DNA from 3 places in the Pseudoalteromonas sp. KAN5 genome. Region 3 is predicted to be linked to each of the others. Evidence: predicted binding sites of a transcription regulator. Region 3 holds the regulator's gene; each other region holds the start of a gene.
The links. Region 3 encodes sigma-54, which starts transcription at its own class of promoters, with help from an activator protein. Its sites were predicted from a motif close to GTTGGCACGNNNNTNGNNT; they were not measured.
Positions count from the first base shown of each region.

Region 1: the regulator sigma-54 is predicted to act here: its motif matches at 1,619-1,637, upstream of KAN5_RS15160 (YggN family protein).
Region 2: the regulator sigma-54 is predicted to act here: its motif matches at 4,154-4,172, upstream of KAN5_RS05000 (PA2169 family four-helix-bundle protein).

Region 1 is NZ_AP025589.1:3,406,559-3,412,621, reverse strand. It holds gene KAN5_RS15175 (LysR family transcriptional regulator) at 1-490, shown strand, start outside; gene KAN5_RS15170 (glutathione peroxidase) at 558-1,049, shown strand; gene KAN5_RS15165 (hypothetical protein) at 1,099-1,287, opposite strand; gene KAN5_RS15160 (YggN family protein) at 1,696-2,493, shown strand; gene KAN5_RS15155 (PLP-dependent aminotransferase family protein) at 2,563-4,005, opposite strand; gene KAN5_RS15150 (DMT family transporter) at 4,133-5,062, shown strand; gene KAN5_RS15145 (YegS/Rv2252/BmrU family lipid kinase) at 5,123-5,992, opposite strand.
Region 2 is NZ_AP025589.1:1,155,622-1,161,684, forward strand. It holds gene KAN5_RS04985 (TonB-dependent receptor) at 1-1,825, opposite strand, end outside; gene KAN5_RS04990 (hypothetical protein) at 1,959-2,267, opposite strand; gene KAN5_RS04995 (IS1182 family transposase) at 2,207-3,553, opposite strand; gene KAN5_RS05000 (PA2169 family four-helix-bundle protein) at 3,669-4,112, opposite strand; gene KAN5_RS05005 (LysR family transcriptional regulator) at 4,286-5,224, opposite strand; gene aceK (bifunctional isocitrate dehydrogenase kinase/phosphatase) at 5,240-6,063, opposite strand, start outside.
Region 3 is NZ_AP025589.1:3,708,594-3,714,656, forward strand. It holds gene mgtE (magnesium transporter) at 1-20, opposite strand, end outside; gene KAN5_RS16470 (HPr family phosphocarrier protein) at 138-410, opposite strand; gene rapZ (RNase adapter RapZ) at 438-1,280, opposite strand; gene ptsN (PTS IIA-like nitrogen regulatory protein PtsN) at 1,458-1,910, opposite strand; gene hpf (ribosome hibernation promoting factor) at 1,915-2,202, opposite strand; gene KAN5_RS16490 (RNA polymerase factor sigma-54) at 2,231-3,727, opposite strand; gene lptB (LPS export ABC transporter ATP-binding protein) at 3,794-4,519, opposite strand; gene lptA (lipopolysaccharide transport periplasmic protein LptA) at 4,516-5,049, opposite strand; gene lptC (LPS export ABC transporter periplasmic protein LptC) at 5,039-5,593, opposite strand; gene kdsC (3-deoxy-manno-octulosonate-8-phosphatase KdsC) at 5,590-6,063, opposite strand, start outside.

The DNA of each region.
Region 1 (6,063 bases), 300 kb from region 3:
TCGCAATGTCGATTTAGTTGAAGAAGGCTTTGATCTCGCTATTCGTTTTGGTCGTATGCAAGACTCAAACTTAATAGCACGACCACTTAGCCCACGCATAATGACTTTGGTTGCCAGCCCTGAATACTTAGCACACTACACATCACCCACCACACCATTACAACTAATAGATCATAATTGCTTAGTTGCTATGGGTAAGCGTTGGCGATTTAGTTTTGCTGGTGAAATAAAAGAAGTAAAAATAAATGGTAATTGGCGTAGTAATCACCCAAGAGCATTACTCAGCGCGACTTTAGCTGGCTTAGGTATTGCTCACTTAGCCAGTGATATTGTTCAGCCCTATGTGCAACAAGGTCAGCTGGTAACTTTACTTGATGAATATCAAGTGACCGATAATGCATCTTGGCTGGTGTACCCTCGCAAGGATTTAATGCCCTACCGTGTTCGATTACTAATTGAATACTTATTAACTAGTTTTTCTAATGACTAAAATTTAAACTTTAAGTCTGTCGCTACACAGGATAAACTTTAACAAACAAAAATAAAAAACCTCCAATATGAACGACTTTTATCAGCTTAGCGCCACCAGCCTGCAAGGGCAATCTATTGAGTTTAATGACTTTAAAAACAAAGTTGTGCTTGTGGTTAACACCGCTAGTCAATGTGGCTTCACCCCACAATATGCTGGCTTACAAGCGCTGCATGAAAAATATCATCAGCAAGGCTTAGTCATTATTGGCTTTCCATGTAATCAGTTTGGCAAGCAAGAACCAGGCAGTGCCAAAGATATTGAGCAAGGGTGCTTAATTAATTACGGTGTAGACTTTGTGATGATGAGCAAGGTAGATGTCAACGGTGAACACGCTCATCCGGTGTTTAGGCACTTAAAATCGGCTTTGCCTGGGTTTTTAACACGTAAAATAAAGTGGAATTTTACTAAGTTTTTAATAGGCCGAAATGGCGAGGCAATTAAACGCTTTGCACCATTTACTAAGCCGCAGCAAATCGAAGGTGCTATTATTAAAGCCCTTAAAAGCAGTAATACGTAAACACTAAAAGCAATAAAGAGGCAATCTGCCTCTTTATCTAAATTATCACTTAGTCGTTTAAGTACTCATCCAAGTCATCTTCGCCCAAGTTTTTACGCAAGCGTTTTTGCTCAAGGTAGTCTTCCAACTTTTTCTTAACCTTTTGCTTATTCTTGTCGTGTTGATTACGCCCGACCATTTCGTACTCGTCTTCAACAAAATCGTCATCTAGCGCATCGTAACTAAATGTCTTACCCACAACCCACTCCATAAAGTGTTTGAGACCAATTAAGGATTTTTTATCACTGTCATTGGTGAAATTAAAAATGTTCAGCACAATTTCATACGTCGAAAGTGCACCAAAATAAAGCCACAACCCAATCTTAAAATGGTGTCATGTCAATATTGTGAATAAATAGCGCTAAATTTTAATTCTGGAAAGTGAGAGTTTTTTATCGAAACGATAAACATATTTTATTAATACAACAAAGTTAGTCAAAATGACTAAAAAGTAGTTTTATTATTATCTACTCATACGATTAAAAATATAAAAAAAACAACTAATACATTGTTTTATAATGTTAAAAATTATTGGCATCAAACTTGATAAGTTTTAAATACGAAAAATACGCACTCGTTAAAATCAACAAATTTGCAGGATATTAAAATGAAAAAATTACTATTAATCGGCTCTTTTTTTATTGCCACAGGGGCAGTAGCGCATACTGATAATGAGACTAATATTTCTTTCAGTGGCGATTCTTGCGACGTCGAATTTAAAAATGACGTGCGTATAAAGCCAAATGAGCTAGAAATCTTTACCGCAGACAACAACACGATGAGTTTTGCCGAGCAAGGCGATCTAAAAATAAATGGCCAAACAGTGGCACTTAACAATCAACAACGCCAAGCAATTACGACGTATTCAAATAGCCTACGCAGCCAATTACCTGAAGTCGCAAACATTGCCCTTGACGGTGTTAAAATTGCTGGTGTTGCCATTGAAGAAGTGGCTAATGCATTTAATATTGATAGCCTAGATAGCATTAATGAGCTAATGGCTGATATTAAAGTGGAAGTTGAGAATACCTTTTATCAACAAGGTACATTTGTGATGGGACAGCAGAGTTTTCAGCAGTTTGGTGAAAACTTTGAAAGCCAGTTTGATGAGCAAATAGAAACAGCTGTGCAATCAGCCATGATGCAATCAATGGGCAGTATTTTAATGGCGGTAGGTTCAGAACTAATGGGCTCCGGCGGGGACATGCAAGCCTTTGAACAACGTATGGAGAACATGGGCGCAGAAATCGAAGCCAAGGTTGAGCAACAAGCGAATCAATTAGAAAAACGCGCTGACGCACTGTGTGGTAACTTTTCTACCATTGCAGAGCAAGAGCAACAACTGGTGAAACTAGTACCAGAATTAAAAGATTATCAACTGTTTAGCTATAAAAAAAATAACTAAGCAGAGTCTTTAGTTAACGACAAAAATTTGATATCCCTTTAGCAGCACTCTTTTTAAGGTGCTGCTTTTTTATTTTTTCGCTAAATGAATAAGTTCACCCAGTGTTTTTATGGCTTGCTCAAGTTTTTCAGTCCACGGCAAACCATAACTTAACCTAATGCAATTACGGTATTTATTGGTGGCAGAAAAAATGTAGCCTGGAGTAATACTAATGCCATTTTCAAGCGCAAGCTGAAACAGTTTAACGCTATCATAACCGCTACCTAGCTCAACCCAAATCACACAACCACCTTGCGGATCGCTGATCCGCGCAGTACTCGGAAACGCTTGTTGTAAACACCAGATCATCCGCTCTTTGTTATTTCGTAAACGCTGTTTCAGTAGCTTAAGATTACGCTCGTATTCACCGCTTTGCACAAACTCATATAACGTCCACTGATTGATCAACGAAGTCGAACAACTCAATGCACGTTTATAGCGCCGAGCTTGGGCAGCAAACTTACCAGCAATCAACCAACCAACGCGATAGCTCGGTGCTGCCGTTTTTGAAAACGATGCACAAGTGAGCACCAAGCCTTTGGTTGAATAGGTTTGCGCAGGTGTGCCACGTTGTGCAGTAAAGTGTAAGTCACCGTAAACATCATCTTCAATCAATACCACATTATGAGACTCTAATAATGCGACCAGATCTTTACGCTTATTATCTGGCATAAAGCTGCCAACAGGATTATTAATCGAGGTAGAGAAAACACACGCTTTAATATCATGATCCTGTAAAGCCTGACTCAGATCATCAAGCCAGATCCCATCATCAGGGCATAATGGGATCTCAAGTGCTTTCAACCCTAAACTTTCGATCAGTTCAATAATGCCGAAATAGCAAGGCGACTCAATGGCGATCACATCACCCGCTTTAGTCACACATTTAAGAGCGATTGCTAACGCCTCTTGCGCACCATTAGTGATCACCAACTCTTGCGGGTCAACACCAATCCCAAAATCTAAATAACGATGGATCAGTTGCTTTTTCAGCGGGGCAAAACCATCAATTGCGCCATAATTAATGGCTCGGCTACCAGCAATAGACATAACTCGGCGCATTGTCCGGCTAAGCATTTTATCGGTGGGTGCCGCCGCCACCGGATTAGCAATGCCAAATGGCACCACATCTGCTTGATGGATAGCATCATAAACTTGCTCTATCAACACTTGCATATTCACTGCAACTGGCTCACGGCTGAGTTTGACTCGCTTAGGCCGTGCTAATGGCGTAGTCGATGACTTTAAAAAGTAGCCTGATTTTTCACGTGCTTCTACCAGACCTTGTGCTTCAAGTGATTGATAAGCCAGTTTAACCGTCGGAATACTTACTTTAAGTTTATCGGCCATTTTGCGCAGTGAAGGTAGCTTTTCACCGGGCAGTAAAGTTCCCTTCTCTGATAATTCACGGATCAACTGCATAACTTGCAAGTATAAAAAGTCATGATTACTTTTACTGACAACTAACGACATCTGAACCTCTTAGAATAGTCCTATCAACAGTCAAAATCTGTATAGGTTGCATTTCTAGTTTTCTGTATATGTTAAGTATACAGAAGCGTATTAAAATAAACACTTAATCGACATACTAGGATCGGCCATGAAAAGCATCGCGCTTTATATTATAACTGTTTTGATTTGGGGCTCGACGTGGCTTGCAATCGAATTTCAACTTGGCGACATAGCCGTAGAAGTATCACTATTTTATCGTTTTAGTTTAGCGGCCATATTAATGTGGGTTTGGGTAAGTGTTAAAAAGTTACCAATGAATTATAGCCGTCGCGACCATGGCTTTTTCATATTATTGGCACTGTGTAATTTTGGTCTAAACTACTTAGTACTGTACTGGGCGCAAAATTATTTAACGTCTGCCATGGCGTCAATCGCATTTTCAATGTTATTACTTATGAATATCGTAAATACTCGCTTATTCTTTGGTAAGCCGATTGCAAAACGAATTTACAGCGGTGCATTAATTGGTGTTGTTGGCATCGTCAGCTTGTTTTGGCCACAATTACAGCAGTTCGACTTAAGTAATGGGGCGTTGGTCGGTTTACTACTTGCTTTAGCCGGTACGTTTGTGGCCTCATTAGGTAATATGGTGAGTGTTCGTAACTCTCAACAGCAAATTGGCGTTATGCAAGGCAATGCTTGGGGCATGCTCTACAGTGCGATTGGGTTGTTATGTTATGTATTTATAACCGATGCTAGTTTGAGCTTCTCTGCACCTGCGAGTTACTGGTATTCATTAGTTTATTTAGCTGTACTTGGCACCGTAATAGCTTTTGCTTGTTACTTTGCACTATTGAAAAACATCGGCCCAGAGCGCGCCAGTTATGTCATTGTGCTGTTTCCGTTAGTTGCAGTGATTTTAAGCACACTGTTTGAAGGTTTTATTTGGCAGGCCAATACGTTTATAGGCTTTAGCTTGGTGTTAGTAGGTAACGCCATTGTACTGACCCCCACACAAAGAATTAAAGCATTTTTTGCAACGCGTTCATTGCTGCAAAAAAGCTCCATCCCCAGTTAGAATGCGTATATACGCAACTAACGCCAAAGCGCCTACTTGTTAGGCGCTTTTTTTACAACCTTAAACTTGTGTAACGCTGCTCTTGGGTATGCAAAAGCGTAGTGCTTGTGGATGAATTGTTACTTTAGCTGGCGAGACACCGGCCAGCTCACCATCTGCCTCTATTGGTAAATCAGGGGTTTGGATATATGCTGTGGTTAATCGCTGATAATTAAGCCCTGACATAGCGTGGTGATTACGTAGCAATAAACGGATAAAACTATATAAATTACCAACTAAACCCCGTGCAGGCATACCGTAGCACTCTAAATAACCATTATTTAATTCTGCTTTAGGCGCTATCCGCAGCCCCCCTCCAAAATAATGGTGGTTAGCAAATACAGTAATCAAATTATGATACTTAACTGGTTGCCCAGCCAAGCGCCCTGCTAGCCATTTAGCCTGATAGCCCAATAAATGTTTAAAACCAGCAAAACTATAACCTAATGCAGATAATGCTGGTTTGCTTTGCAATGCCTGTACTACATGGGCATCAAAACCAATCCCTGCAATATTAATAAAGTAACGACTATTTATTTGTCCAATATCTATTTTTTCTGAGAAATCACTAAAAATAGCAGTACGCCAAGCTGAGATTGTACAACCAAAGCCACGGGCAAAATCATTACCCGTTCCTTGCGGTAATAACGCCAATGTACAGTTTAATCCCATTAATGCATTTACAGCCAAATGCAGGCTACCGTCACCACCGAGCACAACAACGCGCTTTTGTGATTGAGCCAACATCGTTATTTTTTTGCAGTCATCTGTAAAATCCCCTGTTGTGTAGACAAGAGTGTAACTAATTTGCCGTTTTTGGCATTGCTTTAGCAACCAAGCACAATTTTTTTTATGTTTTTTTTGCGTACTTGGTTTAATAATTATGAGCATCTGGATACCAGCCATTTTAAAAACATGACAACAGACCTTTTCAAAAAATAAATTAATCTGAATATTTAATC
Region 2 (6,063 bases), 1.3 Mb from region 3:
CGCCACCATTTTCAATTAAGGCGGATTCACTTTTATCAAGGGTAAACTTGTTTTTATTTGCGTTCCAAAACTGCGCTAAATCATCAGTAGAGGCTACTTGCGAAAATTGGCTTTGATAATCGATCGCAAGCTCATTTAAATAGTCACTACGCCCTGGTTGGTCTGATAAAGCAAAATCATTTAAAGTTGGGGCAGGGCCATAATTAACTTCATCCCATGCATAAAACTCATCACTAAACCGTGCTACACGTTCTTTATCACGGTATTTGGCACCTATTTTTAAAGTAATGTCATTATCTAATAGCCATTCAAAATCAGTACTTGCGACTATTTTATCTTTTTCGTTTACATATACTTTGTATAGCTCTACCCATGAAAGCTGTGTTTTTGCAGGATCAAATGAAAAGTCACTAGGCAGATGGTTACTAATTGCATTCCAAGGATCGTTGCCGCCATCAATTGTATTGTAAGCGTAATTTTTACCGGTGTTTCTATCTTCTAACCCTTGGTAACCCACATTTTTTTGATCAAATCGTACAACAAAATAACTATTATCTTCACCATTGGGTGTATTACCATAGCGAAATTCATTCTCGTAGCTAGAAAGTTTCCAATTAAGAGTTTTGTCATAGCCAAAATAATGTTCCCCAGCAAACTCAAAGCCGGTCATTTCAGTGATTAATTCATTGCGAATGTGTTGTACTTCTGCGCGGTCTTTATCGAAGCGCATGCGGTGCTTATAGTGGGTTTCATCATCAATTAAAGTGCCATACATTGCGGTTGCACTAAGTGTGCCTTGATCAAGTTGATATTCAACAGCACCATTTAGACCGTATGTTTCGCGTGTTCCAGTATAATCGCGCAGTTCAAGGCGATAAATTCCAATACCATCATTACCACGACGAGGCTCAAAGTTATCCGTTGCCCAATCACGTTGCCACGCTGTGGCATTAATTAAAAAACCTAACTTGTCGTCAAGCAAGCGGTCGCCATAAAGCACATTTGCCGAATAGTTAGTACCGCCAGCAAGTTCATTTTGGCCAATAGCAAAATTTGTGTTAAATACAAAATCGTCAGGGGCTTTTTTAGTAATAAAGTTAACATTACCGCCAATGGCATCGCCTTCCATGTCTGGGGTTAATGCTTTAGATACTTCAACAAACTCAATAAGTTCACTAGGGAAAAAATCAAAGGCCGTGGCTCGGCTGGTGGTTTCTTCTTCTGCGGTAGGTAATCGGTCACCATTAATACTTGCTGAACTCCATTGAGCAGGCAAACCACGCACAGCAACAAACCGTCCTTCGCCTTGGTCACGCTCTATCGACACACCTGGAATGCGCTGTACTGCCTCTGCTGCATTTCTATCGGGTAGTTTGCCAATGCCATCTGCAGAGATAATGTTTTTTATACTCTTGGCATTTTTTTGGTTATTTGCCGCAGCCATTTCACCGCGTTGAATTTGCCCTATAGCAACCACTTCTTCAATCGTATTGTCATTTTTTGCAGCGAAGAGGGTAATTGTTTGTAGTTTTTTTATTTCACCCTCGCCAACAGTAAGGTCAATAAAGTAAGGTTGGTAACCTAAATAGGTCACTTTTAGTTGATAGTTTCCTGCATCAAGTTGCGGTAGCTCAAATTGCCCTTGATAATTGGTGACAGTGCTTTTATCTGTACCAACAATGGAAATTAGCGCTCCGGACAGTTGTGATTGGTTATCTTGAACCGTGCCAATAAAAGCGGCATTTTGAGCCACGGCATTTTGGGTAACAAATAACATACTGGAAGAGAGTAAGATGGCTGTTGCTATTGCATTTCGTTTCATCATTAGTTTCACCTTAGGGTTTATTTCTGGTCTAGACCAGATTGGATGAAGCTAATAATAGAGACTAATGTTTACAAATATGTGACGAAATGAATTTTTTGAATGTAAAAGGAAGGATTACTTTTGCATTATTTTGTTAAAAAGTGATTTTACTCCAGTTATAGATGTAAAAAAGCCCAACTTGTGGTTGGGCTTCAGATTGACGATAAACCCTGCTTTTTTTGCGGGGTTTATTATTTTTGAGCAGCCGAAGGCTGCGATCGCGATATTTTTCTGTTGTTATTATTATTCTTTGCGTTTTAGTGCTGATGTGAATTTTCTTGAATTTACCGCCGTATGACGGGGTCTTAGAGGGATTTTGAGATTTATTACGCTCATATTGAGCTAGGCCGCCTTCATTAACGCCATTTTCTTCATATTCTGACAGGCTGCTGCCAATAAGCATTGCGCACTGACATTCTTTATTCCTCTGTATCTACAATAACGGTGCCCGTGATGTTGTTTTGCATCCGCGAAACTTCTTTCGACTGTTTCACCTCGTCGTTTGTATCGTTTTTTACCCCATTCGCTCAGCCGTATTTCATTTGCTGCCTCTACACTTGCTTGCCACACATGCCGTGTAATTACTTTGATATGGTTTTTACTGTTTGTGCATCGCGACCGCACTGGACAGTCTTTACATGTCTGCGGGGTTGAGTGGTATTGCCGATATCCTAGTCGGTTTGTGGTGTTATAAATCAGTATTTCGCCTTGTGGGCATGTGTATGTATCGGTGTCTACGTCGTAGCTGTATTCTCGCTTTGCGAAATAGCCTTTCTTTTTGTTTGGCCGTCGATAACCCAAGACACCAATGAGTTGTCGTTCTTCTAAATTATGGCACACTGCGGCTGTAAAGTACCCTGCATCTAACCCAACCGCGATGGGGTTGAGTTCAAACGTATCAAGTACGCGGTCTAAGCGTTGTATGATGGGTTGACTGTCATGCACATTACCTGCTGTGGCATGTGTATCAACGATAATTCCGTGTTTGCCATCCACAACCCTATGGTCTAAATAGAAAAATCCTTTTGGCTTTTCATCACGCACCATAAACCCACTGTCTGGGTCAGTTCGGCTTACTTTGGTTGGTTTTGTACAAGGCTCCTTTTCCTCATACTTCAGGCGCTTTTTTCCTTCGGCTTTCCTGTCTTTTATCACGGCTTCATTAAGCTGCTCAACATACACTGAGGGGCTGACTTTTAAGTCTTCAATGTCATAACGGCGTTTATTGGCATTGGCTTTTAAATGGGTGCTGTCTGCAAATAAACTATGCCCACCAATGAGCCCTTGCTTCATCGCTTGACGAACTATATTGTCGAAAATCGATTGATAAATACCGCTGTCTTTAAAGCGTTTTACACGGTTTTGGCTCAGTGTCGAATGATGGATAACGTCATCGGTGAGCCCTAAACCTAAGAACCAGCGGTATGCAACATTCACTTGCACTTCTTTAATAAGGCGGCGCTCACTTTGAATACCAAACAAGTAACCTAAGAATAGGTATTTAAAAAAGCGGACAGGGTCTACGGCTGGTCGGCCATTATTTTTGCAATATAAGTGGGCGACTTCATCACGTATGAATTCAAAGTCGATAGCTAAGTCTACGAGTCGTACTAAGTGGTCTTGTGGAACAAGTTGGTCAATTGCGACCATTTCTAATTCATGTTGTTGCGGGGTTTTATCTCTAAGCATAATGAACTCTCCAAATTCACTCTGCTTATTAGATCAAAGGGCTCGATCTGTGTCTAGCCCTTTTTCAACAATCTGAAGCCCAACTTGTGGTTGGGCTTCCAGTTAAGTATTGCTATCACTGCTTTTGCATACGGCTCATTTCAGTATGGCAGCTTTGCATGGTTAATAATACTTTAGCCAGCGCAGCTTCACAGTCATGTGGTTGTGGTTTTTTCATCGCTGTTTTGATTTCTGAGAGTGTTTTATCTTCCACTTCTTCAAGCTCTTTAACATATGTTTCATCGTTATCTGAGCTAAATTTAGTGATCAGCGCAGTGTAGGCTCGGCGAGCTTCAACAGCAAATGATGAGCCATCTTCACGTTCACCTTGCTCATTGATTGCATAGGGCTGTAAGTTTTCAACACTGACTTTACGGGCATCTATCATGCGTTGAAATAATGCACCAATTGCCGGATCTTTTACTTTCTCTTGGGCTTTTTCATAAAAGTCGATGCCGCTGTTCATTACTTGGATAATGTCAGTGATATGATTAACGTCTTGTCCTTGATGGGTATTCATAATTGTGACCTCTTTAAGTTTAATGAAATTCACACTAACTAAAGCAAGCCATGTTCCAGTATGAGAAATAAATATAACATCTTGTTTATTAGTGAGAAAATATTGTTTCTTGAAAGACTTTGCTTACTAGACAAAGCTCAGTAAGCAAATTTTACACAAACTTTGTAAGATGGTTATTTTAATTCTTCGGCTACTTCGGCTACTTTTTGCCGTAACCAAATATGACTTGCATCACGGTGTAATAGTGGACTCCAGATCATATCAAGCTCAAAGGGCGGAATAGGAAAAGGGGGTTCAAGTATTTTTAAACCAGCATCGTCTAAATAAATATTGGCGGCTTTTGAAGGCAGTGTAGCAACGAGATTTTGTTCTTTTGCTAAGTGAATAGCAACATGATAATTACGGGTAAAGGTTGCAATATTGCGGTGTTTGCCAAAATGGGCGAGGGCTTCATCTACCCAGCCAAGTTTTTGCACATCTTTAGGATCCATACCCACGCCGACACCAAAGCCTGTTTTACTCACCCAAATATGGCGGGCTTTTAAATAACTATCTAGGCTAAAGTTCTCGATTATCGGGTTGTCGGCTTTGACTAAGCAACAAAAGCTGTCTTTCCAGATCCGTTTATGATGAAACGATTGTGGTAAGTTTTCAAAACGGTTAATCGCCATGTCAACTTTACCATTTTCTACATCATGGAAGGTAACGTCGCTCGGCGTTAGGATATCTAAGGTGGTATCTGGCGCTTCAGCATGAAGTTTACTTAATAGTTTTGGTGCCAACGTACTGGCAGCATAATCACTGGCCATGATCCGAAACACTCGTTTACTTTGACTAGCTTCAAACTCGCGGTTAGGCGCCAGGGTTTCTTCTAGGGTCATTAATATACCCCGGATCACCGGCTGTAATTCAATTGCCCGTTCGGTAGGCACCATACCATCACTGGTACGTACTAAAATCGGATCATTAAATAAATTACGTAAACGTTTTAAACCATTGCTCATAGCTGGTTGTGTAATGCTCAGTTGATGTGCGGCGCGAGTAACATTGCATTCGCGTAATAGGGTATCGAGATAAACGAGTAAGTTTAAATCTATTTTACTGATATTCATTGTGTGTCCTTTCGTTTACCACTGGTGGATAAATCGCTGTGCTGCCGGATATGGGTATATATGGCTAACAATGCCTTTTTTTACATTTTGTTGTGCTTGCTGCCAAAATATTACATCGAGTAATTCAGGGTGTGCCTGAGTAAAGATTGCTTTATAACGCGGGTTAGGCATTACAAAAGTACATAATTGTTCAGGAAATACGTCCTGTGGTGCTACTGAGTAGCTTTGTTCATTGGTTAAGTAGTCGTCATAACTTTTTGCTTTGGGTAGTGCTCTGAAGTTCATATCAGTTAAATACTGTACTTCATCATAATCGTAAAAAATGATCCGTTTATGCTTACTTACACCAAAATTTTTAAGCAACATATCGCCGGGAAATATATTAACTGCAATCATTTCTTTAAGCGCTTGACCGTACTCTGTAATTGCAACAGTAGCATCTTCCTCATTAGCGTTTTCTAAGTACAAATTAAGCGGTGTCATGCGGCGTTCAATATACATATGTTTGATGATCAGTAAATCACCTTCGATGATCATCGATGACCCAATAGTTGCTTCAAGCTGTGCAAGTAATGTAGCGTCAAAACGTGCTAATGGGAATACGACGTTTGAATACTCTATGGTATCGGCCATGCGGCCAACTCGATCGTGGCTTTTGACTAATTGATATCGTTTAAGGACCGTATCGCGGCCGAATGGTTTGCTCTCGCCAAACTTGTCTTTAATTATTTTAAATACATAGTCAAAAGAAGGCAGCGTAAATACCATCATCACCATGCCGGGTGTACCAGGTGCAATGACAAAGTCATCATTAGATCGTTGTAAATGGGTTAGAAACT
Region 3 (6,063 bases):
TGTTCAAAAGCTTCTGGCATTGGCGTCCTTAAATAATAAATACATTTAATTGGTGGGATGAAACTTTGATAATTACACTGGTTGCGTTGACCAGTAGCTTATTAAGTTTAACGTAATTTTATTGTGCTGACTATGGACTATTCTTGCTCGTTAAAGCGGTGCGCAATCAGCTCTCCAATAGCAGCAAGTGCGAGTTCGGCATCGGGCCCTTCACACACAACTTTAACTTCTTTACCTTGGCTGCTTTCTAATAACATTAGGCCTAGAACACTGTCGCCAGCGGCTTGTTTGTCATCTTGGTGAAGTGTGATACTGGCATCAAACTGCACGGCTAACTGTGCTAATACACTGGCTGCGCGGGCATGTAATCCAAGTTTGTTTTTTATTAAAAATGTATCTTCTAAGCGCATCCACATTCCTTACTGTAACAGTGGTTGTTATTCTTGCTCGCGATGGCGAATTTTTACATTGCTGTGGCTCATTGAAAAGCTTTCGCCAATGGTTTGCGCTAAATAAACCGAACGATGTTGGCCACCTGTGCAGCCGATTGCAATGGTTAAATAACTGCGGTTATTACGTTCTAAGTGCGGTAACCAGGTTTGTACAAAGGTTTGGATCTGCCAAGTGAATTTTTGCACAATACTGTGGCTGGCTAAGTAATCTTTAACTGGTTGATCAAGACCTGTCAGTGGCTTTAGCTCAGGCTCCCAATGCGGGTTAGGTAAAAAGCGCGCGTCAAATACATAATCCGCTTCTTTTGGAATACCATGTTTAAAGCCAAACGATTCAAAGGTGATAATTAGCTTTTTATCTTTTTTACCTAAAATCTTTTCGCGAATCGTCTCGGCAAGTTGATGGACACTTAGATCAGTGGTATCTAACATAAAGTCAGCACGTGTTGTTAACACATCAAGTAATACTTTTTCTTGTTTGATGGCTAAATCAAGCGGCAATGAATCTAAAGAAAGTGGATGCAAACGGCGCGTTTCAGAAAAACGTTTGATCAGTGTTTGATCATCACAATCTAAATAAAATAATGTTGGATTGGCAAAGCCGGGTAAGTACTCAAGAATGTCGTTAAATTCTTCTTGTTCTTTGGGTAAGTTACGAACATCAATACTAACAGCAATTTTGTCGTAATTATCAGAGACACTACGAACTAATGAAGGCAGTAAGTTTACAGGGATATTATCGACACAATAATAACCAAGATCTTCAACTACACGCAGGGCAACCGATTTACCTGAGCCAGAGCGCCCACTGATGATGATTAACTCCATGTAAACTCTCCTTCACTTAATAGCAATTTTATTAAAAACATGATCACTCTAGCTGGTTAAATAACTCATTAACGTTATTAAAAATTATGTGTACAGAATAACTACCTGTCATAATTTTTCCTTGTTATTGAACTACTTTGTACCGCCATAATAGATCACTAACGCAAGAGGTATGACTTACGATTGCTCAACAATAACGTGATATAAATCTTGATCTGTTTTCGCGCTACGTAGTTGTTTACAAAAATCTTTGTCGTTAAGTTTATCAGCAATTGTGGCTAACGTCTTTAAATGAAGTTGACTATCACCCTCTGGTACGATGAGAGCGACAAACAGATCCACAGGGCGATTATCAATTGCGTCAAAATTAATAGGCGTTTCGCTCACTAAAATGATTGCTAGTGGATTTTCAATACCACTCATTCGACCATGAGGAATGGCAATGCCACGACCAATACCAGTACTACCTAGTTTTTCTCTAGCGAGTAATGCATCGAGGATTTCTTGTTGTGATAGCTGAGGAAGTTGTTCATGAGCCAATTGGCTGATAAATTCAATGATCCGTTTTTTGCTATTAAAAAGGACCGCAGTTTTACTGCAGTCCTGGCAAATAAGTGAGCTTAATTTCATAGTGTTAGTGTCGAGCGTGCTTCTCTTTGTGTTTGATTACTTGACGGTCGAGCTTGTCGATTAGTCCGTCAATGGCTGCATACATGTCTTGATGTTCAGTTGAAGCAAATAACTCAGCACCACTGACATGGATGGTGGCTTCTGCTTTTTGGCTTAGCTTTTCTACGTCAAGAATAACATGGACATTGTTGATGTGATCAAAATGCCTCTCAAGCTTCGCAAACTTATTGTTTACATAGTCTCTTAATGAATCAGTAATTTCTACGTGACGACCAGTTAAATTTAGTTGCATAAGCATTTTCCTTTTTTGATTTTACGCCTTAAATCAAACTCTTTCTTTGATTTGACGGTGGAATAGCCAGTGACTCGCGGTATTTTGCAATAGTCCGTCTAGCTACTTTGATACCTTGCTCTGCCAATATATCTGCAATTTTACTATCACTCAATGGTTTCGCTGAGTTTTCTGCGCTAATCAGTTTTTTGATTAGTGCGCGAATAGCTGTCGATGAGCATTCGCCGCCATTTTCAGTGCTAACATGGCTTGAGAAAAAATACTTTAACTCAAAAATACCACGCGGGGTATGCATGTATTTTTGGGTAGTTACACGAGAAATTGTTGACTCATGCATCTCTACCATTTCAGCAACGTCATTGAGTACCATAGGTCGCATGGCTTCAGGGCCATGTTCAAAGAAACCTTGCTGCTGTTTTACGATGCAATTGGTTACTTTGAGCAATGTGTCATTGCGACTTTCTAGGCTTTTTATAAACCATTTAGCTTCTTGCAGATGCGAACGAATAAACTGACTATCAGTGCTCGACTTTACTGAGCGCGACATAGCTGCATATTGGCTGTTCACTCTGATTTTTGGCATGCTGTCTGGATTAAGTTCAACCACCCAGCGGCCTTTAATTTTTTTCACTGATACGTCAGGAATAACGTATTCTGACTCTTCTCGTACTATGGTATCCGCAGGCTTTGGATTTAGGCTGTGGATCAGAGTCATCACTTCTTTTAGTTCATCTTCCTTAAGCTTAGTCTTTTTCATCAAAGTGCGATAGTCGCGACTAGCTAATAAATCGATATGATCAGTTAAAATCATTTTTGTCTCATTAATCCAAGGGGTTGCCGGATCAAATTGATTTAGCTGAATACATAAACACTCTTGTAGACTGCGAGCCGCGATGCCTACAGGGTCAAATAATTGGATACGTTTTAAAACCGCTTGTACTTCGTCAAGTTCGATTTCTTCTTCGTTGTTGCCTTGATTTAAGCTCTCTACAATGTCTTCACAGCTAAGCGTTAAAATACCTGAGTCATCAATGGCCTCAACAATTGCAATGGCTATTGCTTCATCTGTAGGGCTAAATGGAGTTAGCTGTAGCTGCCACATTAAATATTCATGCAAGGTTTCTGTTGAGGCGCCTTGATATATAGATTCGTCCTCTGGCATTGGGCCTGCTGAGCTATTTGGTGCAGCGCTCATGTACTCATCCCATGTGACATCCATCGCCATTTCATCACTGAGTGTTTCTTTGGTGAGTGCTTCGCTGCTTTCTTGTTCGTATTCGCTGGGCTTGTCATCTGCTGAGGCGCTAACGGTTAAGTCGTCGTTATCTTGCTTTTGCTCATTCTTGCCCGCCGTGTCGTCTGAATACTCATGCTCTTCTAGCTCTAGTAACGGATTGCTATCTAACGCTTCTTGAATTTCTTGCTGCAGATCCAATGTGCTGAGCTGCAATAAGCGGATAGCTTGTTGCAGTTGCGGTGTCATTGTAAGTTGCTGGCCCATGCGCAGCTGGAGTGATTGCCTCATGTATCTCTAACAATCCTTTTATTGTTGTCATTGTTAAGTTTAGCAGATGCTTAGCCAAGTGTGGCTTTATAGCCTAAATTGCTCACCTAGGTAAACATCGCGAACTGTTTGGTCGGCGAGTACATGCTCAGGTGTGCCTGATGCAATTAACTCCCCATGAGAAACTATGTAGGCTTTTTCACAAACATCAAGAGTTTCTCGTACATTATGGTCGGTGATAAGCACGCCAATACCACGGTTTTTAAGGTGTTCAATAATCTTCTTTATATCTAACACTGAAATTGGATCAACACCAGCAAAAGGCTCATCTAACAAGATAAATTTTGGGTCTGCGGCTAATGCACGGGCAATTTCAACACGACGACGTTCACCGCCAGATAGGGCCATACCTTGGCTGTCGCGAATATGTTGAATGCTAAATTCATCAAGTAAGCTGTCAAGAGCTTCTTCTCTTGCTTGTTTTTTAAGGTCTTTTCGGGTCTCTAAAATAGCCATCAAATTTTGATAAACAGTCAATTTACGAAAAATTGATGACTCTTGCGGTAAGTAACCAATCCCCAAGCGAGCGCGACTATGCATTGGCAGTAAGGTGATGTCGTTGTCATCTATACTGATCTTGCCTTTGTCGCTAGGCACTAAGCCTACAATCATATAAAAGGTTGTGGTTTTACCCGCACCATTTGGGCCCAGTAAGCCAACAATGCTGCCGGCGGTAACTTCTAAGCCTACACTTTTGACAACTTGGCGACCTTTGTAGCTTTTAGCTAAAAATTCAGCTTTTAATGTACTCATGGCTGGCCTTTAGATTTGTCTTTTTTGTTACTTACCGGTACTAAAATAGTGTGCACGCGATCATTTGAGCTTTCGCCTTTTTCGGCGCTGATAAGCTGTTGGTCCATGTCGTAGGTAATGCTTTTAGCATTAATTTTTTGCCCTGCTTGAGTAACCTGCGCATCGCCAATTAAGGTTAAGTAGCGCTTGGCAACGTCGTAACGAACCTCTTTAGCGCTGGCGCTCATAATTGTGCCATCAGCTTGTTTTTCTTCAAAATAAGCTGGACTTCCTGTGGCTACAAGCAGTTGTTTATTGTCGCCTAAGTCTTCACGTTTGTGTACTTCAAGGCGATCAGCTTTAATACGGCGGTTACCATGAATAATTTCAACGTTGTTTTCAAAAATACCGATGTTATCTTTTAACTGGGCAAGTTGTTTGTCTGCACTGATCGATACTTGGTCCGCAGGTGGTAAATTAGTCTCAGCAAAGCTTGCAAAGGCCATGAATAAGCTTGGTATAACAAGCAAGTGAGCAAATTTATTGGTCATAATATATGGTTCGCGTATGGTTAATTAGTTCTACCACTTCGGCTTTTAAGTCGGCATTGAGGCCGCGCCCAGTGATCTTTAAATTTGGCCCAATCAATTCTACAGGTTGTTCAGAGCTCATGGTTTGTAGTTCAATATCAACCTGAATGTTATCTGCATTGATGTGCTCAATCATGGCATTGTTGGTCAGGTTTTTAGCCACCACATTGCCTTCTAAAATTAATTGATGGTTTTCATATAAAGTGGCTTCGTTTGCATTAATTTGCCACGTTTGTTGTTGATTATATAAAGTAAAAATAGGTTGCTCAAAGTAAGTGAAGCCTAACTGTTGATAGAGCTCCATTTTTGCAGCGGTTACTTTGTGGCTAATTTTACCTTGTTCATCAAATGCTGTTTGTTTTAATGCTACGGCAGTGTAATCGGGTTTTGCTATTATATCTTCTTGGTTTTGTGGTGCATTTGTTGGCTGATTAAAATAGGGAAACCACAACCACACCATGCAAGCGACGAACAATACGCATAATATTAAACGCGCACTATTCATGAGCTAGTCCCTTCGCTTGTTAGTGACTTACCATTTTCAAGCATCAATAAATCAGTGAGCTCACGCACTGCACCAAAACCACCTGGTAGCATGGTTGTATAATGCGAGATGCGTTTTATGAGCGGGTGTGCATCATTCACTGCTACAGCAAAACCGACTAATTCCATAACCGGCATATCTGGTCCATCGTCACCTATATAGGCTATTTGCTCATCTGTTAACTGCAATTTATTTTTGAGCTGTTGATAAGCTTGCAACTTGTTTTCTTGACCTTGATAAATATGCGCTACAGTCAGGCTAGTCATTCGTTGCTGAACTATCTGTGAATGACGGCCAGTGATCACTGCCACTTCAAAGCCACTGTTGATTAAGGCTTTAATGCCAAAGCCATCTTTAGTATTAAAGGCTTTGAGTTCTTCACCATGATTACCTAAGTAAATACGGCCATCTGAAAATACACCATCGATGTC